4 regions of the Rhizobium sp. KNZ2-6A genome follow, and region 1 is predicted to be linked to each of the others. Evidence: predicted binding sites of a transcription regulator. Region 1 holds the regulator's gene; each other region holds the start of a gene.
What was found. The regulator PhoB, encoded in region 1, activates phosphate uptake and scavenging genes when phosphate is short. The targets are predictions, from matches to a motif close to TGTCATNNANCTGTCAT.
Positions count from the first base shown of each region.

Region 2: the regulator PhoB is predicted to act here: its motif matches at 2,991-3,007, upstream of ACPYOP_RS23965 (DUF47 family protein).
Region 3: the regulator PhoB is predicted to act here: its motif matches at 2,300-2,316, upstream of phnF (phosphonate metabolism transcriptional regulator PhnF).
Region 4: the regulator PhoB is predicted to act here: its motif matches at 2,056-2,072, upstream of ACPYOP_RS06740 (UDP-2,3-diacylglucosamine diphosphatase).

Region 1 is NZ_JBNDIC010000016.1:23,927-31,897, forward strand. Features, by position in the region: gene pstB (phosphate ABC transporter ATP-binding protein PstB) at 1-651, shown strand, start outside; gene phoU (phosphate signaling complex protein PhoU) at 703-1,416, shown strand; gene phoB (phosphate regulon transcriptional regulator PhoB) at 1,447-2,130, shown strand; gene ACPYOP_RS13430 (GcrA family cell cycle regulator) at 2,382-2,915, opposite strand; gene ACPYOP_RS13435 (acetylornithine transaminase) at 3,340-4,539, shown strand; gene argF (ornithine carbamoyltransferase) at 4,710-5,627, shown strand; gene ACPYOP_RS13445 (Hsp33 family molecular chaperone) at 5,675-6,664, shown strand; gene apaG (Co2+/Mg2+ efflux protein ApaG) at 6,684-7,076, opposite strand; gene ACPYOP_RS13455 (DNA helicase) at 7,687-7,971, shown strand, end outside.
Region 2 is NZ_JBNDIC010000040.1:35,082-43,052, forward strand. Features, by position in the region: gene tauA (taurine ABC transporter substrate-binding protein) at 1-17, shown strand, start outside; gene ACPYOP_RS23950 (taurine ABC transporter ATP-binding protein) at 73-861, shown strand; gene ACPYOP_RS23955 (ABC transporter permease subunit) at 858-1,712, shown strand; gene ACPYOP_RS23960 (LLM class flavin-dependent oxidoreductase) at 1,801-2,883, shown strand; gene ACPYOP_RS23965 (DUF47 family protein) at 3,027-3,668, shown strand; gene ACPYOP_RS23970 (inorganic phosphate transporter) at 3,668-4,672, shown strand; gene mntR (manganese-binding transcriptional regulator MntR) at 4,840-5,289, shown strand; gene ACPYOP_RS23980 (sensor domain-containing diguanylate cyclase) at 5,510-6,976, shown strand; gene ACPYOP_RS23985 (mechanosensitive ion channel family protein) at 7,099-7,938, shown strand.
Region 3 is NZ_JBNDIC010000012.1:7,720-15,690, forward strand. Features, by position in the region: gene ACPYOP_RS10555 (acyltransferase family protein) at 1-473, opposite strand, end outside; gene ACPYOP_RS10560 (class I SAM-dependent methyltransferase) at 613-1,425, opposite strand; gene phnF (phosphonate metabolism transcriptional regulator PhnF) at 1,518-2,276, opposite strand; gene ACPYOP_RS10570 (MBL fold metallo-hydrolase) at 2,525-3,334, opposite strand; gene ACPYOP_RS10575 (nuclear transport factor 2 family protein) at 3,387-3,755, opposite strand; gene ACPYOP_RS10580 (LysR family transcriptional regulator) at 3,932-4,813, shown strand; gene greA (transcription elongation factor GreA) at 5,024-5,506, opposite strand; gene ACPYOP_RS10590 (DUF1801 domain-containing protein) at 5,630-6,088, shown strand; gene ACPYOP_RS10595 (LysE family translocator) at 6,263-6,889, shown strand; gene ACPYOP_RS10600 (bifunctional allantoicase/(S)-ureidoglycine aminohydrolase) at 7,030-7,866, opposite strand; gene ACPYOP_RS10605 (ankyrin repeat domain-containing protein) at 7,957-7,971, opposite strand, start outside.
Region 4 is NZ_JBNDIC010000006.1:125,627-133,597, forward strand. Features, by position in the region: gene ACPYOP_RS06735 (MFS transporter) at 1-1,019, opposite strand, end outside; gene ACPYOP_RS06740 (UDP-2,3-diacylglucosamine diphosphatase) at 1,184-1,990, opposite strand; gene ACPYOP_RS06745 (NADP-dependent malic enzyme) at 2,253-4,529, shown strand; gene ACPYOP_RS06750 (hypothetical protein) at 4,688-5,440, shown strand; gene ACPYOP_RS06755 (ankyrin repeat domain-containing protein) at 5,483-7,261, opposite strand; gene ACPYOP_RS06760 (TolB family protein) at 7,424-7,971, opposite strand, start outside.

The DNA.
Region 1 (7,971 bases):
GGCCCTTCCGGCTGCGGCAAGTCCACCTTCCTGCGCTGCCTCAACCGCATGAACGACACGATCGAGACCTGCCGCGTCACCGGCAAGATCACGCTCGACGATCAGGACGTCTACGACAACAGCATCGACGTGGTGGAGCTGCGCGCGCGCGTCGGCATGGTCTTCCAGAAGCCCAACCCGTTTCCGAAGTCGATCTATGAGAACGTCGCCTATGGGCCGCGCATCCATGGCCTGCATCGCTCCAAGGCCGATCTTAATCATATCGTCGAGACCAGCCTGCAGAAGGCGGGTCTTTGGGGCGAGGTCAAGGACAGGCTCCATGATGCCGGCACGAGCCTTTCGGGCGGTCAGCAGCAGCGCCTGTGCATCGCGCGCGCCGTTGCCGTCAGTCCGGAAGTCATCCTGATGGACGAGCCGTGCTCGGCGCTCGATCCGATCGCAACCGCCAAGGTCGAGGATCTTATTCATGAGCTGCGGGAAAACTTCACGATCGTCATCGTGACGCATTCCATGCAGCAGGCAGCCCGCGTTTCGCAGCGCACCGCAATGTTCCATCTCGGCCATCTGGTTGAGGAGAACGACACCGATAAAATGTTCACCAATCCCGACGATTACCGCACGCAGGATTACATCATGGGCCGTTTTGGTTGATGATGGCAGGCGCGCGGACCCTTTCACACAGTTCACCTTGAGGATAGAAAAATGGTCTCCACACACATTCTCTCTGCCTATGACGAAGACCTGAAGTTCCTGACGCGCCGCATTGCGGAAATGGGCGGCCTGGCCGAGCAGATGGTCAGCGACAGCGTACGCGCATTGGTCCAAAGCGATGCCGCCCTTGCGCAGAAGGTCATCTCAGACGACGTCGTTCTCGACCATGCCGAGCGCGAGGTCGGCGACAAGGCGATTGTCACCATCGCCCGTCGTCAGCCGATGGCCGCCGACCTGCGCGAGATCATGGGCTCGATCCGCATCGCTTCCGATCTGGAGCGCGTCGGCGATCTCGGCAAGAATACCGCCAAGCGCGTCATCGCCGTGCAAGGCACCGGCGTTCCGCGTCGTCTCGCCCGCGGCATCGAGCACCTCTCCGAACTGGCGCTGAGCCAGCTCAAGGAAGTTCTGGACGTCTACGCCACCCGTTCGCCCGACAAGGCCGTATCGATCCGTGAGCGCGACGAGGAAATCGACGCCATGTACACCTCGCTCTTCCGCGAGATGCTGACCTACATGATGGAAGATCCGCGCAATATCACCACCTGCACGCATCTTCTATTCTGCGCCAAGAACATCGAGCGCATCGGCGACCATGCCACCAACATCGCCGAGACGATCTATTACATGGCGACAGGCGCGCAGCCGGAAGGCGAGCGCCCGAAGGACGATACCGCCAATACCGTCGGCGCGGTGACGGAATAATCTGGAAGCGAAAAAGGAGACCAAAGGCGCATGGTTCCGAGAGTTGCTGTTGTAGAAGACGAGGAAGCGCTGAGCGTTCTGCTGCGCTACAATCTTGAGGCCGAAGGCTTCGAGGTCGACACGATCCTCAGAGGCGATGAGGCCGAGCTGCGTCTCCAGGAGCGCATCCCCGATCTCTTGATCCTCGACTGGATGCTCCCCGGCGTATCGGGCATCGAGCTCTGCCGCCGGCTGCGTATGCGGCCGGAGACGGAGCGCCTGCCGATCATCATGCTGACGGCCCGTGGCGAGGAAAGCGAGCGCGTGCGCGGGCTTTCCACCGGCGCGGACGATTATGTCGTCAAGCCGTTCTCGACGCCGGAGCTGATGGCCCGCGTCAAGGCGATGCTGCGGCGTGCCCGACCGGAGGTTCTCTCCACGGTGCTGCGTTGCGGCGATATCGAGCTGGACCGCGAAACCCATCGCGTCCACCGCAAGAGCCGCGAAGTGCGGTTGGGGCCGACGGAATTCCGCCTGCTGGAATTCCTGATGTCCTCGCCGGGCCGCGTCTTCTCGCGCTCGCAGCTGCTGGACGGCGTATGGGGGCACGATATCTATGTCGACGAACGCACTGTCGACGTCCATGTCGGCCGCCTGCGCAAGGCGCTCAATTTCTCCAATATGCAGGATGTCATCCGCACCGTTCGCGGCGCGGGCTACTCCATGGAAGCCTGAGCGGGAATACCCGATCAGGCACTCGACATTACAGCGCCGCGCGTCTTTCAAGACGTGCTAAGGTCGCTGTAACACCTTGGAATGCTGCATAATTTTCCCTTAAATCGATTTCGATTTAGGGAATTATGCAGTAGCGGCGGAAACAGAAAACGGGCCCCGAAGGGCCCGTTTCTTTATCTCAGTCATGGGAGCATTTCCAGGAAAAGTGCGGAGCGGTTTTCCGTCCGGGATGCGGGAATGCTCTGAGCATCTCAGCCGCGCGGCTGAGCCGGCCGACGCCGTTCGTGCACTGGCTGGTAGGCCAGGCGCTGATGGTAGGTGCAATAGGGCGATGAATCCGGGCTTTCGTTGCCGCAGAAGTGGAAATCGTCCTTCAGCGGGTCGCCCACCGGCCACTTGCAGGTGCGCTCCGTAAGCTCCGTCAGGCCGAGACGGCGGGAAATCGGAACGACGACGTTCGAGGCCGGGCGATATTGGATCTCGTTGACGGCATCGACTTCGATTTCTTCCTTCAGCATGGTCGCGCCCTGCTGGCGGGTAATCGTGCGGGTTGCGACGCGAGACGTGTAATTCGGAGCGCGGGGCGCGGCACTGCTGCGCTTCGGCGTACGTGCCGCAGTCGCCGTGCCGCCCGCCTTCGCTCGGCCGGGAAGGTTCAGGCGGTGCACCTTGCCGATGACGGCATTACGGCTCACGCCGCCAAGCTGCGCAGCGATCTGGCTGGCGCTTAACCCTTCGGACCATAGCTTCTTCAGCTTCTCGACGCGTTCGTCTGTCCAATTCATGCCCTGTCTCCGCTGTCGCGTTTCCGATGGCAGAATCCCTCACCATTGCCTCGCATGGGATCGAGGCACGAAACGCTTTAAAATTGTGGTGACTAGTTCCGCCGCATGCAGTCTAGCAATTGGTTTTTAACCTAGTGTGAGGCTGACTCCGTGACAAGAGTCGCGGGAATCTTGAGGAATCGATTTCGAGGTTTTCCCCAACTTGCTGCCCCGGCGTGGCATTTCTGCAATAGGCAGTGCCGAACGCATCTCTTTTGGCCGCCAGCGCTTTCTCGCACCTGCTAAATCGCCAGTTTTGTTGACATCGCGGTGCAAAACATCAATAGTGCCCAGGCCGCCGCAAGGCGGCATTTTTGATTTTTTCGGACCCGTTTCATCGAATGGAAGCGATTGGTCCTTAGGGTTGTGATCGAGGAGACATGCCATGGCAGAGACCGCGCCGCTTTACGATACCTATCTGCGTGCTCCGCTGCGGTTCGAGCGAGGCGAGGGCGTCTGGCTGGTTACCGAAAATGGCGAACGCTATCTCGATTTCGCAGCCGGCGTTGCGGTCAATTCGCTGGGTCATGCTCATCCGCATCTGGTTGCCGAACTAAAGGCGCAGGCCGACAAGGTCTGGCACCTGTCCAACCTCTATGAAGTACCCGGCCAGGAAAAGCTGTCGAAGCGGCTGACGGAAGTGACCTTCGCCGACAAGGTGTTCTTCACCAATTCGGGCGCGGAGGCGCTGGAATGCGCCATCAAGACGGCGCGGCGCTATCAATTCGCCAAGGGACATCCCGAAAAGTTCCACATCATCACCTTCGAAGGCGCCTTCCACGGCCGCACGATCGCGACGATCGCCGCCGGCGGCCAGGAGAAGTATATCGAAGGCTTCGGCCCGAAGGCGCCGGGTTTCGATCAGGTGCCGTTCGGTGACCTCGATGCCGTTCGCGCGGCCATCACCGACGCGACGGCCGCGATCCTGATCGAGCCGGTTCAGGGCGAGGGCGGCATCCGTCCCGCGACCAACGAGTTCCTGCGTGGCCTGCGGGAGATCTGCGACGAGCATGGCCTGCTGCTGGTTCTTGACGAAGTGCAGTGCGGCGTCGGCCGCACCGGCAAGCTCTTCGCCTATGAATGGGCTGGGATCAAGCCTGATATCATGGCCGTTGCCAAGGGCATCGGCGGCGGTTTCCCGCTGGGTGCCTGCCTCGCGACGGCGGAAGCCGCCTCGGGCATGAAGGCGGGCACGCACGGCTCGACCTATGGCGGCAATCCACTTGCCATGGCAGTCGGCAATGCGGTGCTGGACATCGTGCTCGCCGACGGCTTCCTGCAGCATGTGCGCGATATCGCTCTGGTGTTCCGCCAGGGTCTCGCCTCGCTGAAGGACCGTTTTCCCGACATCATCGAGGATGTTCGTGGCGAAGGCCTGATGCTCGGCATCAAGGCGGCAATTCCGCAGGCGGAGCTGCTGCAGGCGGTCCGCGCCGAGCATCTGCTGGGTGTGCCGGCTGGCGATAACGTCATCCGCCTCCTGCCGCCGCTGGTCGTGACCGCCGAGGAAGCGCGCGAGGGTCTCGCTCGCCTCGAGCGCGCCGCCGAGCGTGTGCGCACGGCCCGCATCAAGAAATCGGCTTGAACTCAGCGCCCGCAGTCGGGGCGGTTACCGCGCCGCGCGTCGAAGCGACGCGCAAAGGACGCGGTAATACTTAGAAATCGCATAAGCCTTCCCTTAAATCGATGGCGATTTAAGGGGTTATGCGTGCCCCACGCGGGCGTTATTGTTTTTTCTGGAGTACAGGTAAGGACATGGCTTCTCCGAAACACTTTCTCGATCTCTCTGCCGTTCCGGCTGCAGATCTGCGCGATATCATCGACGATGCGATCGTGCGAAAGCAGGCGCAGAAGGCTGGCACGGCCGACAAGCCGCTGGCCGGCAAGATGCTGGCGATGATCTTCGAGAAGCCGTCCACTCGAACCCGCGTCTCCTTCGATGTCGGCATGCGCCAGCTGGGCGGCGAGACGCTGTTCCTCTCCGGCACCGAAATGCAGCTCGGCCGCGCCGAGACGATCGGCGACACGGCGAAGGTGCTGTCGCGCTATGTCGACGCCATCATGATCCGCACGACCGATCACTCGCGCCTGCTGGAACTCGCGGAGCATGCGACCGTTCCGGTCATCAATGCTCTGACCGACGACACGCATCCCTGCCAGATCATGGCTGACATCATGACCTTCGAGGAGCATCGCGGCCCGATCAAGGGCAAGACGCTCGCCTGGACGGGCGATGGCAACAACGTGTTGCATTCGCTGATCGAAGGGGCCGCCCGTTTCGGCTATCGCATGAACATGGCCGTACCCCTTGGTTCCGAGCCGAAGGATCACTATCTGAACTGGGCCCGCAATGAGGGCGCCGAAATCATGCTCTCGCATGATGCCGATCGTGCGGTCGCCGGCGCCGATTGCGTGGTAACCGATACCTGGGTTTCCATGAATCAGGAACACCGGGCTCGCGGTCACAACGTCTTCCAGCCCTATCAGGTCAACAAGGCTTTGATGGCACAGGCCGGCCAAGACGCGTTGTTCATGCATTGCCTGCCCGCCCATCGCGGGGAGGAGGTGACGGACGAGGTGATCGACGGCCCGCAATCCGTTGTTTTCGATGAGGCGGAAAACCGTCTTCATGCGCAAAAGTCGATTCTTGCTTGGTGCCTGGGCGCGATCTGAGGATATGAGCCGCGTCTCGAGGGCGCGGGCGCAGTAGGAGTAAAGCAATGGCCGAAAATGCCGCCTCGCTGGGTCAATTCGATTTTGCCGGTGACGACCATGTCGTCCCCTTCCAGGTGGAAGGGCTCGATGTGCGTGGCCGCGCCGTGCAGCTTGGTCCGCTGCTGGATACGATCCTGGCACGGCACGACTATCCGACGCCGGTGGCGCGGCTGCTGGCCGAGGCGATCGTCCTGACCGTCCTGCTTGGCACCTCGCTGAAGTTCGAAGGTAAGTTCACCGTGCAGACCAAGGGCGACGGTCCCGTCGATCTTCTGGTCGCCGATTTCTCGACGCCGGAGAATGTCCGGGCCTATGCGCGTTTCAATGAGGAGGCGCTGGCAAAGGCCGTCGCCGAGGGCCGTACCGAGCCTGAACAGCTGCTCGGCAAGGGCGTGCTCGCCTTCACCATCGATCAAGGCCGTTTCAGCCAGCCCTATCAGGGTATCGTCGCGCTTGATGGCGCTTCGCTGGAGGAGATTGCCGGCACGTACTTCCGCCAGTCGGAACAGATCCCGACGCGTGTCCGCCTGGGTGCCGCAGAGCTTTTCGATCGCGATGGCGAGGGCAAGCCGCGTCACCGCTGGCGGGCCGGTGGCCTGATTGCCCAGTTCCTGCCGGAAGCCCCCGAGCGCATGCGCCAGCCGGATCTCCATGGCGGCGATGGCGATAGCGGCCTGCGCGATCATGCCGAAGACGATGCCTGGGCGGAAGCGCGCAGCCTGGTGGAAACCATCGACGCCGACGAATTGACGGATCCGCTTGTCGGTACCGAGCGCCTTCTCTATCGCCTGTTCCACGAGCGTGGCGTGCGCGTCTACGAGCCGAAGGCGGTTTTCGATCGCTGTTCGTGCTCGCGCGACAAGCTGAAGGGTGTGCTGAAGGGCTTTACGGCAGAAGAGATCGAGGCCAGCCAGGAGAATGGCGAAATCGCCGTCACCTGCGAGTTCTGCTCGACGACCTATCGTTTCGAAGCGTCGGAGATAGAAGCGGCCTGACGCTGCCGGTTGCGGCGGCTCAGTTCAGCGTGCGCAGCAGGTTCGGCGTATCCAGCGAGAAGGCGGGGATCTTGACATGGAAGAGTTCCCCGTCGTCCGTCTCCATCTGGTAGTGGCCGAACATCATGCCTGACGGCGTGTCCAGCGGACAGCCGGAAGAATATTCATAGCTATCCCCAGGTTTCAGGTGCGGCTGCTCGCCAACCACGCCAGGCCCCGTCACCTCATCCACGATGCCGTTCATATCGGTGATGTGCCAATAGCGCGTCACCAGCTTGACGGCTGTTTTCGAATGGTTGGAGATGACGATGCGGTATCCCCAGACATAACGGTCGTCGTCCGGATCGGATTGCTCCTCCAGATAAAATGGTTCTACGACCACCTCGATGTCGCGTGTGAGGGCGCGATACATGCCTGATACCTTGCCACTGCGCTGAAACGTCCGGTGCGCTTTCAAGCACGGCGGGCGTTCCAGTATTTTCCTTTTCGCGGCATCTTATCCGCTTTCCACTGCTCCCGCAAAGTGCGGGCTATCTAGCGGTATCCTATAACCTATTCCTTCCGTCAAGGAACGGCCTGATGAAAACTTGCGTGAACAGCCAGGGCGCGCCGCAAATCAGCTATTACGGCTAATGATGAAGGTTAACAGAGCGCTCTCAAAAGTATCTCGATCCGCTTGCCATTTGGTCTTACCCGCCTTAGTGCCGCGGGCTCAGCCTCAACGTGCAAAAACGCTTACCGAAATTGCGGGTGCACTTGCGGGCCGGTCATCATATCTGTGTTTCCCGTAATCAAAATCTCCAGATCATATAATTCCTGATCCGGTCTTATGTTCCGCTTCGAAGGAGCCCACGATTTCCCGTCGCGGAGATTTCGGCTATCATCTGATTCTGGCATCGCCCATGCCTCCCCCCTCCACTCGGGAAAGTATATTTCATGCGGGGCCGTCGATATCCAAACCGACTGTTTGAGCGCCTGGCATAAGGAGGGGTTGCGGTCACTGCTCGCAATAGGAGGTTTATATGAGGCTTTCTGCCCCTGTTTATCATTTGAAGCGCAAGGCGAGGCTCTTGTCCCGCCAGCAGAATATCCCCTTGCATGCCGCGCTGGATCGCGTCGCGGCCGGCGAAGGTTTCGGAGGCTGGAGTTTGCTTGCAAGCAAAGCGAACACAGCCGTATCTGTCGGCGAGTTGTATTCGCGTTTAAGCCCGGGTGACCTGGTGTTGATCGGCGCGCGGCGCGGTCACGGCAAGACCCTCATGAGTCTGAGGCTCGCCGTCGAAGCCATGAAGGCTGGCAATCGCGGC
Region 2 (7,971 bases), on a different contig from region 1:
CCAGCGCGAGCAACTGATCCTCCCTGACACCGGCGCGCTTGTCGCGTCGGTGTCGCACTTTTTGAGGGCCCCATGCTTCAAGTCGACCATGCCAGTGTTTTCTTTGCGGCGCGTGACGGCAGAACCGTTCACGCGCTCGACCGCGTCTCCTTCAACATTCCGGAGCGCGGCATCGTCGTGGCGCTTGGCGCATCCGGCTGCGGCAAATCCACCTTGCTCAATGCGATCGCCGGCTTCCTACCACTGTCGGAGGGAAAAATCACGCTCGACGGCAGGCCCGTCTCCGGACCCGGCGCCGATCGTGGCGTCGTCTTCCAGAAGGATGCGTTGCTGCCATGGAAAACGGTGATCGACAATGTCGCCCTTGGCCTGCAATTTGCCGGACTGGGAAAGCGGGAACGACGGGATCGCGCAGCCGAGTTGCTGCGGCTGGTGGGCCTGACCGATTTTGCCAATGCCCTGCCCTATGAATTGTCGGGCGGCATGCGCCAGCGCGTCGGCATTGCCCGCGCGCTTGCCACCGATCCGGATATCCTCCTGATGGACGAGCCCTTCGGCGCGCTCGACAGCCTGACGCGCGAACAGATGCAGGAGTTGCTGGTTTCGATCTGGGCCAGAACCGACAAGCGCATCTTCTTCATCACCCATTCGATCGAGGAAGCGCTGTTTCTCGGCACGGAGGTGCTGGTCATGTCTCCAAGGCCTGGGCGTGTGGTTGCCCGCTTCGAACTCGATTTCGTGCATCGCTTTGCCGCGAGCGGCGACACAAGAGCGATCGTCACGTCGCCCGAGTTCGGCAATCTCCGCGAGGAAATTCGCGCCATTCTCCACGACGCCGACAACATCAGGAGCGCGGCATGAGCGACATCATCGAGACGCGCCCGATCGCAGCCTCCCAAAAAGAAGAGCAGCCGAAGCTGGTTCGCATTCCCGGTTTCGGCGTCGGCGACAAGCCCACCGTCGCGATCAGCATCGCCACGGCAATCGTCTGTCTTGCGCTATGGTGGCTGGTCGCAAAACTCGGCCTGGTATCGCACCTCTTCCTGCCCCGCCCGGACGAGGTTTTGACGCAAATCGGCGTCGTCTATCGCGACGGCTATGCCGGCGCGTCCCTGTCCGAGCACATCCTCGCCAGCCTGTTTCGTATCGTCGCCGCAGCCGCCATCGCGATCATCGTCGGTATTCCTGTTGGCCTGCTGATGGGGCTCAACCGCTGGGCAAAGGGAATTCTCGATACGCCGATCGAATTCTACTGGCCCTTGCCTCCGCTTTCCTATCTGCCGCTGATGATCATATGGCTCGGCATCGGCGAGACCTCGAAGATCACGCTCCTCGTGCTCGCGATGTTCGCGCCGATCTGCCTGTCCGCGCAGGCCGGCGTGCGTTCGCTGCCGCTCGAGCGCGTCAATGCCGCCCGTTCTCTAGGCGCGAGCCGATTGCAGCTCTTCTTCGCCGTCGTGCTGCCATCGGCCTTGCCGGAAATTCTGACGGGTGTCCGGATCGCTTTCGGCATCGGCTGGGGAACGCTGGTGGCGGCCGAACTTATCGCCTCAACCCGCGGCATCGGCTTCATGATCATGTCGGCATCGCAATTCCTTGCCACCGACGTCGTCTTCGTCGGCATCGGTATCATTGCGGCCTGCGCATTCGCCTTTTCCGCTGCCGTCCGCATCCTCGAGGCCGTGCTCGTTCCCTGGAAGGGCAAGCTTTAATCGCGACGGGCCGTGGAGCCGATGTCGCTCACGGCCCGCCTCACCAACCAGTCACTCATTCAATTGAGACAGACCCACAGGCGCAGGCATGAGCAGCAATTGCGAATTTCTCTGGTACATCCCGAACGACGTCAAACCGGGCCATCGCGGCGACTCCGCCGTCGAAAACCACAATAGCCTGGAGACGCTGACCAGTCACGCCAAGGCGCTGGAGGATCACGGCTGGAAGGGTGCGTTGATCGGTACCGGATGGGGTCGTCCCGACACCTTCACCGTCGCGGCGGCACTCGCCGCCCGCACCAGCACTTTCGAGCCGCTGATCGCGATCCGCCCCGGCTATTGGCAGCCGGCCCATTTCGCCTCCGCCGCCGCTACGCTGGATCACTTGAGCGGCGGCCGCGTGCGCGTCAACATCGTCTCGGGCAAGGACAATCTTGCCGCCTATGGCGATAGCGAAGGTGATCAGGCGCATCGCTATGGCCGCACCAAGGAGTTCATGCGGCTCACCCGCAAGCTCTGGACGGAGGAGAATGTTTCCTACGAGGGTGAGCATTTTCGCGTCAACGACTCCACTGCCGCTCCACGCATTGAGCGTCGTGGTGACCGCCTGCATCCCAAGCTCTATTTCGGCGGCGCCTCGGATGCGGCGGAGCGCGTTTCCGCCACGGAGGCCGATGTTCAGCTTTTCTGGGGCGAGCCACTCGCCGACATCGCCGAACGGATCAGCCGGCTCAAGGCATTGAGCAGAGAGCTCGATCGCGATCTTCCGCCACTGGAGTTCGGGCTGCGCATCACGACGCTGGTTCGCGACACGACGGAGCAGGCCTGGGCCGATGCCGAGGCGAAGGTTGCGGAAATGGCCGGAGGCACTGGAGCTCGCTGGAGCGATCATCGGCAAGCGGTCGCCGTCGGCCAGAAGCGACTGTTCGATCTCGCCGCGCGCGGCGATGTGCTCGATGACAATCTCTACACCGCGCCGGGCAAATTCGGCGGCGGAGGGGCAGGCACCACCTGGCTGGTCGGCTCGGCCGAGGATGTCGCCCGCTCGCTGCGCAAATATCGCGATCTGGGCATCACGCATTTCGTTCTCTCGGACACGCCCTATCTTTCGGAAATCAAGCGGCAGGGCGACCAATTATTGCCGCTTCTGCGCGAGCATGCTTCGGCGTGATCCATCGGCGTTGAATGGATGCCGAGCGTCGCGGCATCCACAACAAAGATCAGCAAGGCCTGAAAACATCATCCTTCCCAGCCTTTCCAATCAGCGCTTTGTCAATTATGACAATTTCGTGACAATGGACGCATGGAGCTTTGATGCTAGGCTGGTTTCGCAAACTCATGCCGCGCGAGGATCGTTTCTTCGATCTCTTCGCGCAGCATTCGCGCACGATCGTCAGTGCCGCCGAGGCGCTGAACGCCCTGCTTTCCGGCAATGACATCGAGGGAAAGTGCCGGCAGATCGTCGAGCTCGAAAATCAGGCCGACGATATCACGCGCGACGTGCTGCTCGCGGTGCGCAAGAGCTTCATCACCCCTTTCGATCGCGGCGACATCAAGGATCTGATCATGTCGATGGATGACGCCATCGACATGATGCACAAGACGGTCAAGACCATACGCCTGTTCGAGCAGACAAGTTTCGATCCCCTCATGCAGCAGATGGGCGAGGTGATCGTCAAGGCGGCACATCTCGTTGCCGAGGCGGTGCCGTTGCTGGATCGCATGGGCGCCAATGCCGCGCGTCTTGCCACTATCACGGAAGAGATCATCAAGGCCGAAGGCCATGCCGACGAGCTGCACGAACAGGGCCTGAAGGATCTCTACCGAATTCACGGCGCCTCCAACGCCATGGCCTACATCATCGGCAGTGAGATATATGGCGAGCTGGAAAAGGTCGTCGACCGCTTCGAAGACGTCGCCAATGAGATCAACGGCATCGTGATCGAGAGTGTCTGATGGAGGCCTCGCTCGCCTTTCCGCTGCTGGTGGCGATCATTGCCACGGCGCTGTTCTTCGACTTCCTGAATGGCCTTCACGATGCCGCGAATTCCATTGCGACCATCGTCTCGACCCGAGTTCTCAGGCCGCAATATGCGGTTCTCTGGGCTGCGTTTTTTAATTTCATTGCCTTCCTGTTCTTCGGCCTGCACGTCGCGGAGACGCTGGGAACGGGCATCATCGACCCGAAGATTGTCGACGCGTCGGTCATCTTCTCCGCTCTTATAGGCGCAATCGTCTGGAACATCGTCACCTGGATATTCGGCATTCCGTCAAGCTCGTCGCATGCGCTGGTCGGCGGGCTGATCGGCGCCGGCCTTGCCAAGGTCGGCATCAGTTCGATCGTCTGGCTCGGCGTCCTCAAGACGGCGGGCGCGATCGTCATGTCGCCGCTCATCGGCTTCATGCTCGCACTGTTCCTGGTGCTTGCCGTGACATGGCTCTTCATCCGGCAGACGCCGTTTGCCGTCGACAGCACCTTCCGCATCATGCAGTTCTTCTCAGCCTCGCTCTATTCCCTTGGGCACGGCGGCAATGATGCCCAGAAGACCATGGGGATCATCGCGATACTCCTTTATTCTCAAGGGTATGGCGGCGGCACGTTCCACGTTCCCCTGTGGGTGGTTCTCTCGTGCCAGTCGGCCATGGCTTTGGGCACCTTGCTCGGAGGATGGCGGATCGTGCACACGATGGGTTCGAAAATTACCCGCCTCAACCCGATGCAGGGCTTCTGCGCGGAAACGGGCGGCGCATTGACGCTCTTCGCCGCGACCTGGCTCGGAATACCGGTTTCCACGACCCATACGATTACCGGCGCCATCATCGGCGTCGGTGCCGCCCGTCGAGTCTCGGCCGTACGGTGGGGTATTGCCGGCAACATCGTGATCGCCTGGGTCATCACACTACCCGCCGCGGCCGTGATCTCGGCGCTATCTTATTGGGTTCTTCGGCTCTTTCATTGATCGGCTCATGATAAGGAACAGCGCTGAACGCGCGGAACCGGAGAGCGAACTCTGACCTCATTTGTCGGTGATTATGCCGCCGTGAGGGTTTTATTGCGCTTGCGATTTATTTATAGGCAAGGCTAAGTATCTTCACCACTTTCTTAGCCTTGCGAAGGTGAGCCATCTTGACGAAACCGCCCATTGCCCCGGAAAGCCGTCTTTCTTCCACCGAAGTGGAGACGCATGCCGAGGCCTTTCAGAAAAGCCGCGACGATCGACGCACGGAATTGATGGAAGATTACGTCGAGCTTATCGCCGACCTGATAGAGCATGCCGGCGAGGCACGCCAGACCGATATTGCGCAGAGACTAGGGGTAACGCAGCCGACGGTCGCCAAGATGCTCAAGCGTCTGGCCGAGGAAAACCTGATCACGCAGCGCCCCTATCGAGGCGTCTTCCTCACCGAGGAAGGCCAGCGCCTGGCGGTGGCGACCCGGCGACGGCATGTGGTCGTGGAAGCCGTCCTTTGCCGTCTCGGCGTCGATCCCGACACCGCGCGAAATGATGCCGAGGGTATCGAGCATCACGTCAGCGAAAAGACCCTCGAAGCGTTTGAACGCTTTTTGAAGACCTAGCGGTTGCGAATATCACGCAGATTCGACAATACCTAGCGCGCGAGAGCCTTTTTGGGCACAGTTTTAACAAGAATGAATTGAAAATAAGCGGCGATTGATCGTCCGGCTTGACCCTATATCCGATATAAACGCAAGCTTTACAAATGTTCGCTAAGCAGAACTTAGCCCGCCGGCTTTTCTATTTGACATACTGGTTTTATTGCCGGCGCAGGGAATCATAATGAACGCCCAGGATCTCAGCAGCACCATTTTCGGCCTTGCTCCCGTCGCCATGTGGCTGGAGGATTTCAGCGGCGTCAAGGAGCAGCTCGAACTCTGGCGCGCGGAAGGCGTGACGGACCTGCGCTCGTATTTGCTTGCCGATGTCCAGCGCGTCGCGGCCTGCTCGCAGAGGATCAAGCTCCTTGCCGTCAATGCAAAGACACTGGAACTCTTCGAAGCGCCGTCTTTCGAGGTGCTGGCCGGCGGTATTTCCAGGGTGTTCCGGGACGAGATGCTGCAAAGCCATGTGAATGAGCTGGTCGCTCTTTGGGAAGGCAGGACCGAATTTTCCGGTACGGCGGTCAATTATTCGCTCGGTGGCAGAAGGCTCGACATCCAGCTTCGCGGCGTCATTCTGCCGGGACATGAGATATCCTGGAACAGATTGCTGCTGACCACGGAAGACGTGACGGCGCGCGAGGAAGCAAGGCGTCTGGAGGAGCGGCAGCGCCGCTATGCAGAGGGCTTGTTCGAGCATTCTCCGGTGTCCCTATGGGTCGAGGACTTCAGCCGCATCAAGATCCTGCTCGACGAAATCCGTGATCGCGGCATTGTCGACTTTCAGGTATTTCTCGACGTACATCCGGAATTCGTGCAGCAGTGCATGAGCGAGATCAGCGTACTCGATGTCAATCAGGCGACGCTTGACCTCTTCTGCGCTGCCGATCGCCAGACCCTGCACCACCGGATCGGCGAAGTGTTCCGCGATGATATGGAAAAGCACTTTCGCGGCCAGTTGGTGGAATTGTGGAATGGTCGCCTTTTCCATCAGCGTGAGGTGCTGAACTACGCCCTCGACGGATCGGAGCGCCACGTTCTTATGCAGTTTTCCGTCTTTCCCGGCTACGAGGCCGACTGGTCGCTGGTGCAAGTGGCACTCACCGACATTACCGCGCGCAAGAAGGCGGAAGCCTATCTCGAATATCTCGGCAAGCACGATGTGCTGACCAGGCTTTTCAACCGCGCCTTCTATATGGAGGAACTCAACAGGCTGGAGCGCAAGTCGCTTCGGCCGGTTTCGGCCATCATTATCGATCTCGACGGCCTGAAGGACGCCAATGACGAGAGCGGGCACGACGCTGGCGACGCGCTGCTGCGCCGGATGGGCGAGGTACTGAACAGCGTCGTATCCCTGCCGAACCATGCCGCCCGCATCGGCGGCGACGAATTTGCCGTTCTCATGCCTGGCGCCGACGACGTCACGGCCGCCGCGATGGTCGAGACGATCAACGAACTGCTGAAGATCAACAATCAGTTCTATTCCAGCGCGCCGCTCAGCGTTTCCATCGGCGTTGCAACGAGCCAGCCCGGCGAGACGATGGAATCCATGATCAAGCGCGCGGATCTTGGCATGTATGAGCAGAAGAAGGCTCACTACGCCGCGGCGGCCGCCACGGGCGCACATCAGGCAAAGCACGGCGCTTGAAGCGTCGGGCATAAAAGCTGACGCCGCAATCAATTGAAATAGCATGATTTTCATGCGCTCGACGATCGGGAACAAAAACCGCGACGTCTCATTTGACCTTCGGGAAAAGAGGGAGCCCTGAAATGGAAGATCAAACGACCAATATCGTCGTCGCCACCCGGACCGCGCTCGATCAGGCCGCCGCGCTCGCGGTTCAATACGGCTTCTCGCTTCTCGGCGCGATCATTCTTCTGATCGGCGGCTGGATTCTCGCCGGCATTATCAGCCGCTCGGCCTATCGCGTCATTTCGCGCATTCGCGGCATCGACGAAACCTTGGCGAGCTTCTTCCAGAATGTCCTACATTACAGCCTGCTGATACTGGTCTTCATCACCGTTCTTGGCCAATTCGGCGTTCAGACCGCCTCCATCATCGCCACTCTTGGCGCAGCCGGCCTGGCGGTCGGCCTGGCGCTGCAAGGCACGCTGCAAAATATCGCCGCCGGCATCATGCTGCTGATCCTGCGGCCGTTCCGGGTCGGCGAATATATCGAGACGGCCAACGTCAAAGGCTACATCAGGGATATCGGGCTTTTCGCAACGGAGATGAAGACGGCGGATGGCCTCTATCTCATGGCGCCGAATTCCACGCTCTGGAATACCCCGATCATCAACTACAGCCGCGAACCGGATCGCCGTCAGGAATTGTCCGTCGCCTTGGGTGAAAATGTCGACATCGACCTTGCCCGAAAGACCATGCTCGACGTCTTGAAGGCGGATCAGCGTATCAGGAATGCACCCGCGCCAAAGGTCTATCTCGACGATCTGGCCGTCGACCAGACCGTCTTGAACATCGAATATTGGACCGTCACGGCGTCATGGACAGAGGTACGGCACGATGTCGTATCAAGGCTGAAGGCCCGGCTCGTCGGTCCCGACATCACGGTCAAGTCACGGACCGAACCTACGGGGCCGGCCGATTGATCCTCTTCGTGCTGGAGCAATTCCAGGAAAAGT
Region 3 (7,971 bases), on a different contig from region 1:
AGCACCGGCCTGATTTCATCCGCGCCACGCCCGGACGGAATGAAGAAATAGGATGCCAGGACATGGAACACGGAGCCGATGGGAACAGCCAGCAGCGAGGGTGCTACGAGCGCGCCGATAAGCATGAGGCTCGTCAGCAGCCAGTAGAGCGGGATCACGCGGGCGCAGCGCCGCAGGAAGAAACGCAGCGGAGCGCCGCTCTTGCCGAACTCCGACGCGGCCGTATGGGTCATGATGAAGCCGGAGAGGACGAAGAATATGTCCACCCCGAAACCAAGATTCCATGCGGAGCCATCGACCGCTGCCCGCCCTGTCGCCCCCGCCAGCATCCCGGTCTCGTGCAAGGCGTGAGCCACGACAACGGACAAAGCGGCGAGCGCGCGCAGCACCTGAAGATTCGACAGCAGGCGAGACGACCTACCGGCATCACCGCCGGCGGCCGGACCCTCAACTATTTCCCTATAAAACCACACCGGAAATCTCAGTAAATATCGTCTTGGATCTCCTCTTATGACCCTAGACGATATAACAACCCGTCGCCGCGCGCTTAAATCGGCAGCCTTGCTTTAAATCATAGTTATTCTTCAGTTAAGCTTGCAGACGCTGGGCAGGTTAGGCAGCGGCTAAAATGATATGCGCTTGAATCTTGGCCGCAACTTCGCCGTTGCCATGCCTGTCTGCGATCGCGGATGCGGCATAGTCGGTTGCAGCCTCCAGGCTTCCCGCTTCCCTGGCCTCGATTTCATTGCGAAGAAGCGTTCCCTGACAATAGGCAACGGCTGGAATGCGCGGCGAGGATGCACGGCTCTGTTCGGCTCTCGTTTCGATCACCACATCTGTAAAACCGGCATTCTCGAGATCGCTGCGAATCCGCTCTACGTCGTGATAGCCATGCGGGGTGCGTGCCAGGAAACGCGGCGGATCGTTCGGGAAAATCCGAGCCAGAGCGTTCGTTACCTCATTCGCAAATATATTCTCCTCGAGGCGATCCCAGACGTTGAACAGGAAATGCCCTCCGGGCTTCAAAACTCGTTTTGCCTCGCGATAGGCCGAGACGCGATCGGGAAAGAACATGGCGCCGAACTGGCAGCAGACGAGATCGAAGGACGCATCGTCAAACGGCAGCGCCATGGCGTCTGCCTGCCGCCAAGTGATGCGGCTGTCGGGAGCCTGCCGCGAACGGGCATAGTCGAGCATCGGTTGATTGAGATCCGTGACGACATAGCGTGCATCGGGGGATAGTTTAGGCGCCAATACGCGGGTGACAGCCCCGGTGCCCGCGGCAATTTCGAGGACCGCGCCCGGCGCCAGGGACGCTGCCCGTCGGGCAAGATCTGCGGCGTAAGGTTCGAAAATCAACGGCACCATATAGCGGTCGTAATTTTCCGGGATCGAGCCGGCGAATAGCTTGTCCGTCTCCAACATTGCCATGCCCCCTGCGCCCTTACAGGCCATTACATTAGCATATCGCAACGGAGGCGTCATTCTCAGCGTCGCACTGGTGCAAGCCGCGCCAATCAGCCCCCATCACCGCGCGCAAGAACGTCCAGAAGCTGGCTGGTATTGTCGATCGAGAATTGCACGCGCTCGCCCGGCCATACGGACTCGGAATAAGAGATCGGCGTGCCCTTGAGATCGACGTCCACTTTTCTCGACACGGCCACAGGCTGCGCCATGGACTGGCGGAGCTGCTTCGCCTCCTCGCTTGTCGGTAGGCGGACGATGATGTCGGTGCGCAGGCGGATATAGTCGGGGATACCATACTCGGCCAGAATGACGGTTACGCTCCGCCCGCTGCGCCGCGCGTCATCGAAGCCCGGAAAACGGCGCACCGGATAATAGGCATGCGAATAGTTGATCGGCTCCTCGTCGGCAAAGCCGCACCGGACGATATGGTAGACGGGCTCGCCATGGGGAAGCCGCAAGGCGTCAGCGATCATCTCGGAGGCTGGAACGACCTCTTCATGGATGGCCTGCCCAAGCGGCTCCCTGCCCTGATCGAGCAGATTCTGAGAAAAGCGCGTGCGCTCCGACAGACGGTAGTCGAGACGGCTATCCCTGACAAAGGTCCCACGCCCCTGCTCGACCAGCACGAGCCCCCGGCTCTCAAGACGGGCAATGGCGCGCCGTATGGTGTGGCGCCCGACGCCGAAGCGCTCCATCAGGTCGGATTCGGTTGGAAGCTGTGCCTTTGGTGACAGCCGGCCGGTCAGAATATCCTCGGTAATATCGTTCTCGACCTGTTGCCATTGACCGTGCAGCAACTTTTTCCGCATGCCCGCCCTTCCGAATTTAGCCATGTCATTCGAATGTCGAATATTGCTACGGCATCGTTTTTCATCTCTACCCGATGATGGAGATCCGATAAACAGTGCCGGAAGTCAATTTCACCATGAGGCGTTGGCGTTTAGCCAAGTTCTCCTTGGGTGTCATTTGTCATCGCTACGTAAATATCCGAATGAATGCGCGCCCACGCGTTGCTGCGGCGGAGCATGATGTGCAAAGTCAATTCGGCGATTGGCGACTACATGGCCGAGATGAACGCATATCCGTGCCCCTCCTTGACTATTCTGCCGATGCCCGGTCGCCCCAGGTGAGCGCCGGCAAGCCAAGTGTGTGCAGCCTCTGCGTCTTGGAGCAGCCTGATCCGGCTAGCCCTCGCTATGGACTGGTCAGCGTCATAGGCCCAGGTGAGTTCGGGACGGGCAAACTGTGCAGCAGGAGCGTGGATCACGTCGCCGCAGAATAAAATATCGTCCTCGCCAGTGCTGAGGAGATAACCCATATGGCCCGGAGCGTGCCCGGGTATCGCCATCGCCAGCAAATGATCGTCCAGCCGGTCTCCTCCGTTGATCGGGGCCAGGAGTGGCTGAAAATCCGCCAGTCCTGGCTCGGCGAGGAAATCCTCGACGGCGGCCTCCGCAATCACGATCTTGTTTAAGTTTCTAAATGCTCGCCGCCCGTCAGGCGTAACAAGACCATTGATGTGGTCGCCATGGGCATGGGTGAGGGCGACCATCGTGATGGACGATGTGTCGATGCCAGCCTCGCACATAGCCTCCTCGAGGTGGCCCATGGACGGGTCCCAGCTTGTTCCCGCTCCACAATCTATCAAAACGCGGTCGCTGCCAGGGCGATCGAGCAGGAAGCAGTTGACGGACAGGCGAACGAGCGCCTCTTCCCGCCGTGGCGATACTATCGGCGTAGATATTTTGCCGTTCGGATATCTGAGCAATTGGGCCGGCAGGTCGACATATCCGTCGGAAAGCGACCAAACCTTCGATGATCCCGAAGCACAGGCCATGATGTTGGCGCTTTGAGATAGAAATTTCATGGGCAACCTGCCAAGCCGGGCGTTTCAATTTTCTATTGCGGCACTGAAGCCGTTACGTTTTCGAAGTCATCACCTTCTGAACGATCTTCCAGGTTCCGTTGACCTTCAAGCATGACAATAGGTCCGTGAAGTGGCGCGGCGGTACCTGCAATTTCACCTTCAGAAGCGCGAGATCTCTTTCGACGTCAATTGATAGGATCTCGTCGTCACGTTCCGCGCCCTGCTGTTTTGGAGCTTCGGCATTACGCACGACTGCTAACCACGTCGCAATCGGCGTCACGCCCACGTCGCCGTCGTCGGCGACCTTCGTCACGGAGCTCAAGGGGTGAAATAGGGATGCAAATTTCTCAGCATCCATTTCATAGGCGGCGTCAAAATAGATCTGCGCCAGGGTGCGCAAAGCGCAAACATCGGTATCCATGGTCACCTCGTTGTCCGGTCAAACTATTATGCGTGCCGCAATTCCGTGCCGAGCCCCGGAGAGGCCGAAGCGTGGAGAAGTCGACCACATCAGCTTGTTGATCAAATCTAGGGCACAGACGCTTATGAGGAAAGATACTTTTGACGGGATGGGGTCATGAATGATATTCATAAATAATGGGGAACTACCTGGATGAACTCGCTATTTTTGCAATCGTCGCCAGTGAGCGAAGCTTTACACGCGCTGCGGTGAAGCTGGGTGTCTCCCAGTCCGCCCTGAGCCACACGATCAGGAAACTTGAGCAGCAACTCGAGATCCAGCTTCTTGCTCGGACTACCAAGAGTGTAGCGCCGACCGCTGCCGGCGCAGCTCTTCTGGAGGATCTGTCTCCGGCGCTTGAGCAAATTACTCGCGCGCTAGACAAAGCCCGGAGCGTGCGCCACCGACCCGCGGGACGCCTTAGAATTGTAATGTCACGGTCGGCTGCTGTGATGGTATTGTTGCCGAAGCTCACCGCATTCGCCGAGGCTTACCCTGACGTCGTTCTCGACGTTGTCACCGTCACTGGTCCCGTCGACATCGTCGCGGGCGAGTTTGATGCTGGTATTCAACTCGGCGAATATGTTCAAAAGGATATGATTGCGGTGCGCGTCTCGCAGGAGTTGCGTTTGGCGGTGGTGGGGTCGCCCGGCTATTTTGCGTCACGAAGCATTCCTCGGAAGCCCAAGGATCTAAATGATCATCGATGTCTGAACCTGCGTCTTCCCAACGGTCCGTATCGGTGGCAGTTCGAGCAGGGACGCAAGGCGGTCACAATCGGTGTGAACGGCCCGCTCATAATCGACGATACCAACCTCGTGATTCAGGCGGCGCTCACCGGAGCCGGCCTTGGGCTCGCATATGAAGAACAGGTTATGGAGCATGTTGCTGAGCACCGCCTCATTCGGGTGCTGGAGAATTGGACGCCCCCTATTCCCGGTTTCTTCATGTATTACCCCAGTCGCCAGCATCAGCCCGCTGCGCTAACTGCGCTAGTGAATGCCCTGCGATGCTCTTAAAAAACGGGCCGGTACGCGCGGGATCGATTTAAAGGTGGTGCGGGTGGCCGGGGTCGAACCGGCACTCCTCTCGGACTTGGATTTTGAAGGGGGTCGCGTCTACAAACTGCGGCGCCGTTGCTATAGTCCGATGCTTCAGCAGATGCCGATTTCCGGTATCTGCTGAAGCGCAAAACCGGTATTTCGGATCAGCGTGAAAAGAGACGGAGGCTATTCGATCGCGGTGATCTCCAGCTCCTCCTTGCCAAGGCTGACGACATCGCCAACCTTCTTTCCCATCAGCAGCCTTGCAACGGGTGATACGTACGAAATCGATCCCGCCCTGGGATCGGCTTCATCCTCTCCGACGATGCGGTATTTCTGCACGCGGCCGTCTTCCCGCCTATAGGTCACCGTGCTCCCGAAGGCGGCGACGTCAAACGAGCCGGGAGTGGCAACGACTTCGGCCGTGCGAACCCTTTCCGCGAAATAGCGCGCATCGCGCAACGGAATGGCGGTCTGCCGCCGACGTTCATTGATGTCTTCGATGGCGTTTGCTGTGTCATACGCTTTTCGCGCTTCCTGAAGCTGCAGTTCCAGCGCCTTCAATCCTGCTTCCGTAACAAGGTTCGGATGCTGGGAAATGGGTCGATCGGGCAGCACGGTTTCCGCTGCCGCCTCGGCACTTTCTTCCTTCATGAACGCTGTGCTCAATTTCAAGCTCCATTTCGACGCTTTGTACTCTTTCGATGTCTCCGACGGCTCGGTCTGGATGATGGAGGCGATCGGCAAATCAGCCCTATACTATAGACCAGACAGCAACCTTGGAGAAATGCAATGGCCGATAGAAAGCCCAAGTCACCGGCAAAGGCGCCGTCCACGCCGGCGTCAACGGAACCGAAACTGCTTTCAGGCGGCAATCCGCAGATCGCCAAGGGCGATGGCGACGCGCCGGTGCAAGCCTATATCGCCGCCATGCCGGGCTGGAAGAACGAGGTCGGACGCCGGATCGATGCGCTCGTCGTCCAAGCCCTCCCCGAGGTTCGAAAAGCGGTCAAATGGAATTCGCCATTCTATGGCATCGAAGGCAATGGCTGGTTCCTGAGCATTCATTGCTTCACGAAATACGTCAAGGTCGCCTTCTTTCGCGGCGCATCGCTGCATCCGATCCCGCCCGGGGAATCGAAAAGCAAGGAGACACGCTACCTCAACCTCCATGAGGACGATACGCTGGACGAAGCGCAGTTTACCGACTGGGTGGAGCAAGCAAGCCGGCTGCCCGGTGAGCGTATGTAGGTCGCCGCTGACCGCGGGCGCGACGGTAAACCGCCCCGAACGACAAATGCCAAATCCGAAGTGACTCTTGCAACAGCTCGCAAATCGAATAGTCTTCAACCACCCATTCGTGACGGACGCAAATCACCGCTTTCGCGAGCTTTGCCCATAAATCATCAACATGAGAAGAGATCGATGATTAGCCTCGGTGTTTTGACGACGTATATCTTGGTAGTGCTCGGTCTGATGGTCATTCCCGGGCCTGCCACGCTGCTCACGCTCGCCAGAGCCGTCAGTGGCGGCAAGCGTGCCGGGCTGGCAACCGGCCTTGGCATTGCCACCGGCGATCTCTTCCATACGATGATGGCGACCTTCGGATTGTCGGCGCTGCTCGCCACATCCGCGCTGGCCTTTGAGATCGTCAAATATGCCGGCGTCATCTATCTGATCTATCTCGGCTTCAAGGCCTTTATCGAAAAGAGCGGCAGCATTGATGTACCGACCGCGCAGGCCATCACGCCCATGCGCGCGTTTCGGCAAGGTTTCTTCACCGAGATCCTCAACCCGAAGACGGCCCTTTTCTTCCTGGCATTCCTGCCGCAGTTCATCCATCCCGAAAGTGGCTCCGTCATCGCGCAATTCGCGCTGCTCGGCACCATTTTCGTCGTCCTCAGCATCGGCATCACGTCGCTTCTGGCGATCGGCGCCGGATCGATCGGCGGCTGGCTGCGCCGCAACCGCACCATCGGACGCTGGCAGGGGAAGGTCATCGGCACGATCTATATGGCCCTCGGCGTCAGGCTTGCCCTGCAGCAGCAGTGATACGCTTTCACAGTAACTAACTGAAGCATACGGGCTGTCGTCTGCCGATCTCGCCGCTGCGGCCAGCGATACCTCGTGCAATAACCGCGAACGGGCAAAACCCGACGCCGAAAGCGCCGGGTTCCCGAATATCCTCGAGCTTAACGGCGCGAACCGAAGGGACGAAGCGCCATGTGGCGGTTGACGTCCTTGTAGAGCAGGTAGCGGAAGGGACCAGGGCCGCCGGCATAGCAGGCCTGCGGGCAGAAGGCACGCAGCCACATGAAGTCGCCGGCCTCCACCTCGACCCAATCCTGGTTCAGACGATAGACGGCTTTGCCTTCCAGCACGTAGAGTCCATGCTCCATGACATGGGTTTCCGCAAAGGGAATGACGGCGCCGGGCTGCAGGGTGACGATCGTCACATGCATGTCGTGACGCAGGTCGGAGGGGTCGACGAAGCGGGTAGTCGCCCAGCCTCCGTCGGTGCCCGGCATGGCCGACGGCGTGATGTCCTTCTCGTTGAGGATGAGCGGTTGCGGATAATCCAATCCCTCGACAGCCTCATAGGCCTTGCGGATCCAGTGGAAGCGGGAATGCGTGCCTGCGCGGTTATGCAGCGACCACTTCAGACCCGGCGGCAGGAAGGCATAGCCGCCTGGCTGGAGCACATGCTTGCCGGAAGGCAGGGTCAGTTCGATCTCGCCGGCGACGACGAAGAGCACGCCTTCAGCCTCGGCATCCTGTTCCGGCCTGTCGCTGCCGCCACCCGGCGCCACCTCCATGACATATTGCGAAAAGGTCTCGGCGAAGCCCGAAAGCGGCCGGGCGATCACCCAGCAGCGGGTGACGTTCCAAAAGGGCAGATAGCTCGTGACGATGTCCTGCATCACGCCCTTGGGGATGACGGCATAGGCCTCCGTGAATACCGCCCGCCCCGTCAGGAGATCGCTCTGCGGCGGATGACCGCCAAGGGAAGAATAATAGTTTCTTTGCATCGTCTGGACCCTTCATTCTCATGGTTTCGCGGAGGCTGCGGCATACGCCTCCGCCATATAGCGGATTGCGCTACAAGCGGAAATGCCGCGTTACTTGGCCCCTGC
Region 4 (7,971 bases), on a different contig from region 1:
TGAGCCGACGACTCCTGCGTTTCATGGACCGTGGCGACGATCCGTCGCTGGATGCCGGTATGGACGCAGGCAAAGGTGCAGGAATGAAAGCACTGCAGCACGAAATAGCCCATGAAACCAAGATTGATCGGAAACAAAACCCAGCGCAGGATGCACATGGACGAACCGAAAAAGATCAGCGTCCACGCGCTGAACCGCCGGCTCAGCTTTTTCGAGAGGAAGAAGACCATCACCTCCGTCGCAACGCCGACACTCCAGAGAACGGCGATCTCCGCGCCGGAAAAACCCAGCTTGCGCCAATAGATCGACGCGAACGTATAGAGCATCGCATGGCTCGACTGCTGGATCGATACCCCGATCATGGTGACGAGCAATTGCGGGGAACGCAGGTTTCCGGTCGGCGGCTGCAGGTTGATCGGCTGGTTGCGGTGGCGCGTCGGCCCGATGCGTGGAGCAAACAGGCCCATCAGCGTCGTCAAAATGAAACCTGCCACCATGACAGGCAATACGGTCGGTCCGCCCCACATGCCGATCAATTGACCGCCGAGAAGGGTCGACAGGATGAATGTGATCGATCCCCACACGCGCATCGAGCCATAGTCGAAGCCCCAGCGGCGCACGCCCGACATGGCGATCGACTCCACCACGGGCACATATGGCGCATAGGTTGCGCCCTGGATGCCATAGACCAGAAGCACCGGCCAGAAGTCGCTCGTCCAGTAGAGCGCGATCGCCGTCAAAAGCGACAGGGCGCCGGACCACAGCAACACATCGGCACGCTCCGTCATATGATCCGCGAGCACGGCGATGACGGGCGTCACCAGCACGCGTACGACCATGGGGATCGCGATTACGAGACCGATCTCGTGATCGCTGAAATTCAGCCCCGCCAACCAGACGGGAAAGAACGGCAGGGCAATTCCGTTCACGAACAACGGCGCGCAATAGGACAAGGCGGTGCGCAGGCGGAAATAAGGGGGCGCACCCTCGCCCTGGAAGGATTTGATGGCGGGAATCATGACAGACCTGAAGGGAACTGATTTGTCCCTATCATGCTATCGAGAATACGACTATGGCGAGAAATGGCCAAAACCGTAACGTTTCGGATAAATCCGAAGCTTCGGCGTTCCGCGACGATCAATAATTATGACAGGCCATTATCAAGCCCGTGAAAAGACGTGACTCAGGCCGCCTGAGCACCGAGCGGCTGCGGCATGTCCTCGACAGGCAAGCCGGCCGGCTGCGTCTCGAGAATGCTCCGCCAAGTGATGAGCTCGAACGTGCCGTCCTCATGCTCGGCGATCGCCGTGCAGCTTTCCACCCAGTCGCCGGTATTGATATAGCGCACGCCGTCGAGATCCTCGATGACCGCATGGTGGATATGGCCGCAAATGACACCATCGGCATCGTTGCGTTTGGCTTCCTCGGCAACGACACGCTGGAACTCGCCGATGAAGTTGACGGCATGTTTCACCTGCAGTTTCGCCCAGGCCGAGAACGACCAGTAGGGCATATTCAGGCGGCGGCGCACCGCGGCAAGACCGACATTGATCAGGATAGCCATGTCATAGGCCCAGTCGCCGAGATAGGCGAGCAGGCGGGCGTTGCGCACGACGACGTCGAATTCGTCGCCATGCAGGACGAGATACTTCTTGCCGTCGGCCGCTTCATGCATGGCGCGCTGTGCCACCTCGATACCGCCGAAATGCATGCCGGGGAAATCGCGCAGGAATTCGTCGTGATTGCCGGGAATGTAGACGATCCGGGTGCCCTTGCGCGCCTTGCGCAGGAGCTTTTGCACGACGTCGTTACAATCCTGCGGCCAGTACCAGTTGCGCTTGAGGCGCCAGCCATCGACGATATCGCCGACCAGGAAGATGGTATCGGCCTCGTGGTGACGGAGAAAGTCGAGCAGGTAGTCCGCCTTGGCGGCCTTCGAGCCCAGGTGCACGTCAGAAATGAACAGCGTTCGGAATCGCCGGGTGTCCATGTTTTCATTCACGAACTTCTAAGTCCGTGCCCTATCTACCTTAGCTATTCCAAAACCAGACTCGTGTTTCAGGAAGATGACAAACGCTGTGTCTCGCGCCTTATCGAGCCGGGCAATCCGGGCTTTGCCACGACAAAAACGCGCGAGAGCATCAAATGCATACTGTGAAGCCGAAGCGATTGATGTATGGAGGGGACTCTAGCGCAGGCAGGAATGGAGACGCGAGTTGGATACGAACGACACTTCGAAAGCAGCCAAGAACATGCCGAGCGGCAGTTTCGACGATCAGGCTCTTTATTTCCATCGCTATCCCCGCCCCGGCAAGCTGGAAATTCAAGCCACCAAGCCGCTGGGCAATCAGCGCGATCTGGCGCTTGCCTATTCTCCCGGCGTCGCCGCCCCCTGCATCGCTATCCGTGACAATCCCGAGACGGCAGCCGACTATACGTCCCGCGCCAATCTGGTGGCCGTGATTTCGAACGGCACCGCCGTACTCGGCCTCGGCAATATCGGCCCGCTCGCGTCCAAGCCGGTCATGGAAGGCAAGGCCGTTCTCTTCAAGAAATTCGCCGGCATCGATGTCTTCGATATCGAAATTGCAGCGCCTACAGTCGATGAGATGGTCAACACGATTTCGGCGCTCGAGCCGACCTTCGGCGGCATCAACCTTGAGGACATCAAGGCGCCGGAATGCTTTGACGTCGAGCGCCGCCTGCGCGAGAAGATGGAAATCCCTGTTTTCCACGACGATCAGCACGGCACGGCCATCATCGTCGCCGCCGCCATCCTCAACGGGCTGGAGCTGGCCGGCAAGAAGATCGAAGAGGTCAAGATCGTCGCCTCCGGCGCGGGTGCCGCGGCCCTCGCCTGCCTCAACCTGCTCGTCATACTCGGCGCCAGGCGCGAGAACATCTGGGTCCACGATATCGAGGGCCTGGTCTACAAGGACCGCAACGTCCTGATGGACGAGTGGAAATCGGTCTATGCGCAGGACAGCGACAAGCGTGTGCTGGCCGAATCCATTCCCGGCGCCGATGTCTTCCTCGGCCTGTCCGCCGCTGGCGTGCTGAAGCCCGAACTTCTCGAGCAGATGGCGGAAAAGCCGCTAATCATGGCACTCGCCAACCCGACACCGGAAATCATGCCGGATCTTGCCCGCGCCGCCCGCCCGGACGCCATGATCTGCACTGGCCGTTCGGATTTCCCGAACCAGGTCAATAACGTTCTCTGCTTCCCCTACATCTTCCGCGGCGCGCTGGATTGCGGCGCCAAGACGATCAATGAAGAGATGAAGATGGCCGCCGTGCGCGCCATCGCCGCTCTCGCCCGCGAAGAGCCTTCCGATGTCGCCGCCCGCGCCTATACCGGCGAAACGCTGGTCTTCGGGCCGAACTACCTGATCCCCTCGCCCTTCGATCCGCGCCTCATCCTGCGCATCGCGCCGGCTGTGGCGAGGGCCGCCGCCGACAGTGGCGTGGCACTGCGCCCGATCACCGATTTCGACGCCTATATGGACGAACTCAACCGCTTCGTCTTCCGCTCCGGCTTCATCATGAAGCCGATCTTCGCGGCCGCGAAGATCGCGGAACGCAAGCGCGTCGTCTTCTCCGAAGGCGAAGACGAGCGCGTGCTGCGCGCCGCCCAGGTCCTGCTTGAGGAAGGCACCGCCGTCCCGATCCTCATCGGCCGTCCATCGGTCATCGAAACCCGCCTGAAGCGCTACGGCCTGAAGATCCGCCCGCATACCGATTTCGCCGTCATCAATCCGGAAGACGATCCGCGCTTCCGCGAATATGTCGATCTCTACTTCTCGCTCGTCGGCCGCGCCGGCGTCATTCCCGAGGCAGCGCGCACGATCGTCCGTACCAACGCGACCGTGATCGGCGCGCTTGCCCTGAAGCGCGGCGAAGCCGATGCGCTGATCTGCGGCCTGGAAGGCCGTTACGAGCGCCATCTGCGCATCGTCCGGCAGATCATCGGCAAGCGGCCTGACGTTCGGGATTTCTCGGCACTGAGCCTGCTCATCTCGCAGCGCGGCGCTACCTTCTACACCGATACCTATGTGACGTTTAATCCGACCGCCGAGGAAATCGCGGAATCGGCCGTCCTCGCAGCGGAGGAAATCAAGCGCTTCGGCATCGAGCCGCGCGCCGCTCTGGTTTCACATTCCAACTTCGGCTCGCGGGAATCGGAAAGCGCCACCAAGATGCGCGATGCGCTGGCGCTCGTTCGTGCCGCCGCACCGGAACTGGAAGTCGACGGCGAAATGCATGGCGACAGCGCCATTTCCGAAAGCCTGCGCCGCCACGTCATGCCGGACAGCGCGCTCTCCGGCGAGGCCAACCTGCTCGTCTTCCCGAACCTCGATGCCGCCAACATCACGCTCGGCGTGGTCAAAACCATGACCGACGGCCTGCATGTCGGCCCGATCCTGCTCGGCACAGCGCTTCCGGCCCACATTCTCTCGCCGTCGGTCACATCCCGCGGCGTGGTCAACATGGCGGCTCTGGCCGTGGTCGAGGCATCGCAGCTAGTCTAACACCGGATGCTCCAGGCAAAATCCCCGCAGCCGTCTCGGGCGGCTGCGGGCTGCAATTTCATCAAAATCCTCTCAAAATCCCTGTGATTTCATGGATATGTTGTTAAGCTGCAGCGTGTAATCTTGAGCGACGTCGAACCGCTTTCGAGAGCAGAACCGTGAACCGCGGCACAAACCTTTTTTCCGTTGCCCTGCTGTCCTTGCTGACAGCCACACCGAGTGTTGCGCAAGTGAATTTCTGTGACGAGTTGCGCGGCCGCTATGTGGACATCGATGAAGTGATCGGCGCGAGCCAGGAAACACGCCAGCTCTCGCGCGCCATCGTGCAGCAGAACCTGTTGATCCGCCAGACGAGGAGCGATCTGCGCAACCAGGGCTGCGTGGAGGATGATGACGCGCCGTTCGGCGGTGAGGATAATCAGGGCGCCTGCGACGACAAGCGAATGTCTCTGAAGCAGATGCGGGACGATCTCGCCGCGCTGATGGATCAACGCGAGGAAAGCGTTGGCCGCGTCGATGCCGTCGCCATGCAGCGACGGCAATTGCTGGATGCGATGCAGCGGAACGGCTGCAGCCTTCCGGCTTCGGCAACACCGGATATCGTCATCGATACCCACACGAAGCTGGATGCCTACGCGCCACAGGAGCAGTCCCTGGCCAAGCCGGAAAGCTCTGTTACGGTCATCGAAACACCGAGGCTCCAGAAGAACTCCAGCCTTGAGCAGAAGCAGGCGCCGGCGGCAAAAGCGCCAATGGTGACGCAAGCCGCGCCGCAACAGTTTCCGCCGGACCGTCCCTACGATCCCTCGGCCAACAAGGTCCGCCAGGTCGGGCCGCAATTCCTTGCGACCGACCAAGGCAGCATAGACCTCAAGCATCCGAAGGCAGCTGGCCCGCAGCCGGCGCAATAAGCAGCCGGGTGTCTCAAATGGCGGCCCAACCGTTTCGTCGTTTTATTTCCCGGCAACTCCGCGCTGGCGCAGGAGCGAAATAATAACTTCGTCTCCGTCTTCCTCCGCGAGATCGCGATAAGACCGTCCGGACGCGTCCCTGATCGAGCGATCCGCACCATGCTCCACCAGGAGGCGCACAGCCTCGGCTCGCCCGTTGACAATGGCGAAGCCGAGAGGCGTCATCCAATCGCGGTCGGAAGGCTGCCCGCGAGGGCGGAAATCACCGAAGGGTATGTTCAGCTGCTCGGGATGCTTGGCGAGAATTTCAGCCAACTGGTCGAGTTGAGCGTAGGCAGCCGCCGCGAAAACATCGAGCGGATAGGCCTTCAGAAACTCGACCATCTCCAGCTTGTCATTATATTCCGCCCAGCCGATTGCCGGCGCGTGAAAATTGGGATCGCGAATGGCGGTATCGGCCCCATGCTCGATCAGCAGTTTCGCCATGTCGATATGACCGTGAAGAGCTGCCTCATGCAGCGGCGTGCGGCTGGTCATGGCGTTGACGTCGAGCCCCAAAGCCAGCATCCGACGGACCGCTTCAAGGTCGTTTTCCCCGGCAGCGTCGTGGAGCATGGCGGGATGGGCCTTGCGCATCGTAGCGGCAATATCACCATCGCCCGCAAGTCTCTTTATGTGCTTGACGAATGACGCCATGTGCTTGGTGGCTACCGCCGGATCGCCCGCCTTTTGGCGGGGCTTCAGGTGTATTTGGATATAGACCCAATCCTCCGGCTTCAGACGAACGGCCACCGCACCCTTCTGCACGAGATATGCCGCCAGTTTGCTGTCGCCACCAAGCCGCGCCCATTCGTAAGGCGTCCTACCGTTGACCGGTCTGCTAACATCCGCCCCGTGCTCCACCAGCAGGCGCACCCGCTCGCCCATGCGATGTTCCAGCGCCCATGCCAGCTGATAATCGAAGACGGTCTGCGAGTTCGCAACAAACCCGCCGTCCTCGCGCACCAGCCAATTGTTGATATCTGTCGCAGACAAACCGTATTCCAGCAGCAGTTTCAGGCAGGTATTGTCCGGCTCGAACATGCGGTTATAGAGCGCCTGGCTGTCATTGGCCTCGGCACCCGCTTCCAGCAGCAGCCGCGCGAAAGCCTCGCACTCCGGATGCTGTGGCTGGCGGACTTTTCCCGCCTCGCCCTCACCGAAGACGCCGGTCAGAACGGTGAACCGATACTGTCCGGCATCGAGGAAGAAGGCGTTGACGTCGGCGCCACGCCTGACCAGCTCGCGCGCCGCCGGCAGGCTGGAGCGGCCGGGCACGCGGGCATAGGCTGCATACATCAGCGGGGTCAGATCATGCGGCCCGCCCTTGCGGTCGAGAAGCTGCGGCTGGCGATCGAGCCAGCGACCTACGCCGTCGGCATCGCCGAGCGCGGCGGCGACGTAAATGCTTTCTCCGGCAAGCTCCGGATTCGCTTCCAGGAGCTCCAGTGCCTCATCGAACCGCGCGGGATCGGCCGGAATATTGGCGAAATAGGAAACCGTCGCCAGCGACAGGAAACGGTTGACGAGCTGATCGGGCGAAACCTGCTTGCGATCGCCACTTTCGATATGCGCCTTGAGTTTGGTCCAGCTCGAAAAGCCGAATTCGCGAGCAAGAACCAGCTGAATGTCCTGGAGCCCGACGCTGGCGATATCGGCAAAATAAGGTGTAACGCGACTGCGAGCCGAGGCGTCGCCGGCTTGTACGGCCTTGAGGAAAGACTTGGCCTGCTTTTTCAGGGAATCGAGAGTGGCTGTGCTCGCCAAAGAGCGCGTGGTCACGATAGACCTCCTTCCATTTACGTCCGGTATCCGCGCCCACAGACTGAAAAGAGGTGTGGCAGTCTCATTCTACATGCATCAGGTGGGCCTTGCCCTTCCCGCGGATCGGATGCGCCCTGCGAACGCATCCAGATCTATAGCGCCGGTTGCAATCTGTCCAGATCAGGCCGGCTCGTATCGCACATAGGCGAAGGAATCACCATCCGGTGACCAGTTCGGCACATTGATCGATCCCTGCCCGCCGAAGAGCTCGAACAGCGTCGTGAGATTGCCGCCATCCATGTCCATCAATCGCATTCGCACGTTGAGATCGCGAGGATGATCGAAGACGTCAGGATCGTAGGAGATCAGCACGACCTTGTCGTTCTTGGGCGACGGATGCGCAAACCAGTTGCCGTAATTGTCGTCGGTGAGTTGCTGCAGGCCGGAGCCGTCAGGATGGACGCGCCAGATCTGCATCAGGCCGGTACGGCTCGAATTGAAATAGATCCATTGCCCGTCGGCCGAATAGTCAGGCCCGTCATTGCGGCCCTCGCCATGCGTCAGTCGCGTCTCTTCACCACCATCGATCGAGATCGTATAGATATCGAAAACGTTGTTGCGGATGCCGCAATAGGAGAAGCGCTTCCCGTCCGGCGACCAGCCGTGCCAGTAGGACGGCAGATTGGTCGTCACTTGCCTCGGTGTGCCGCCCTCGGCCGGCAGAACAT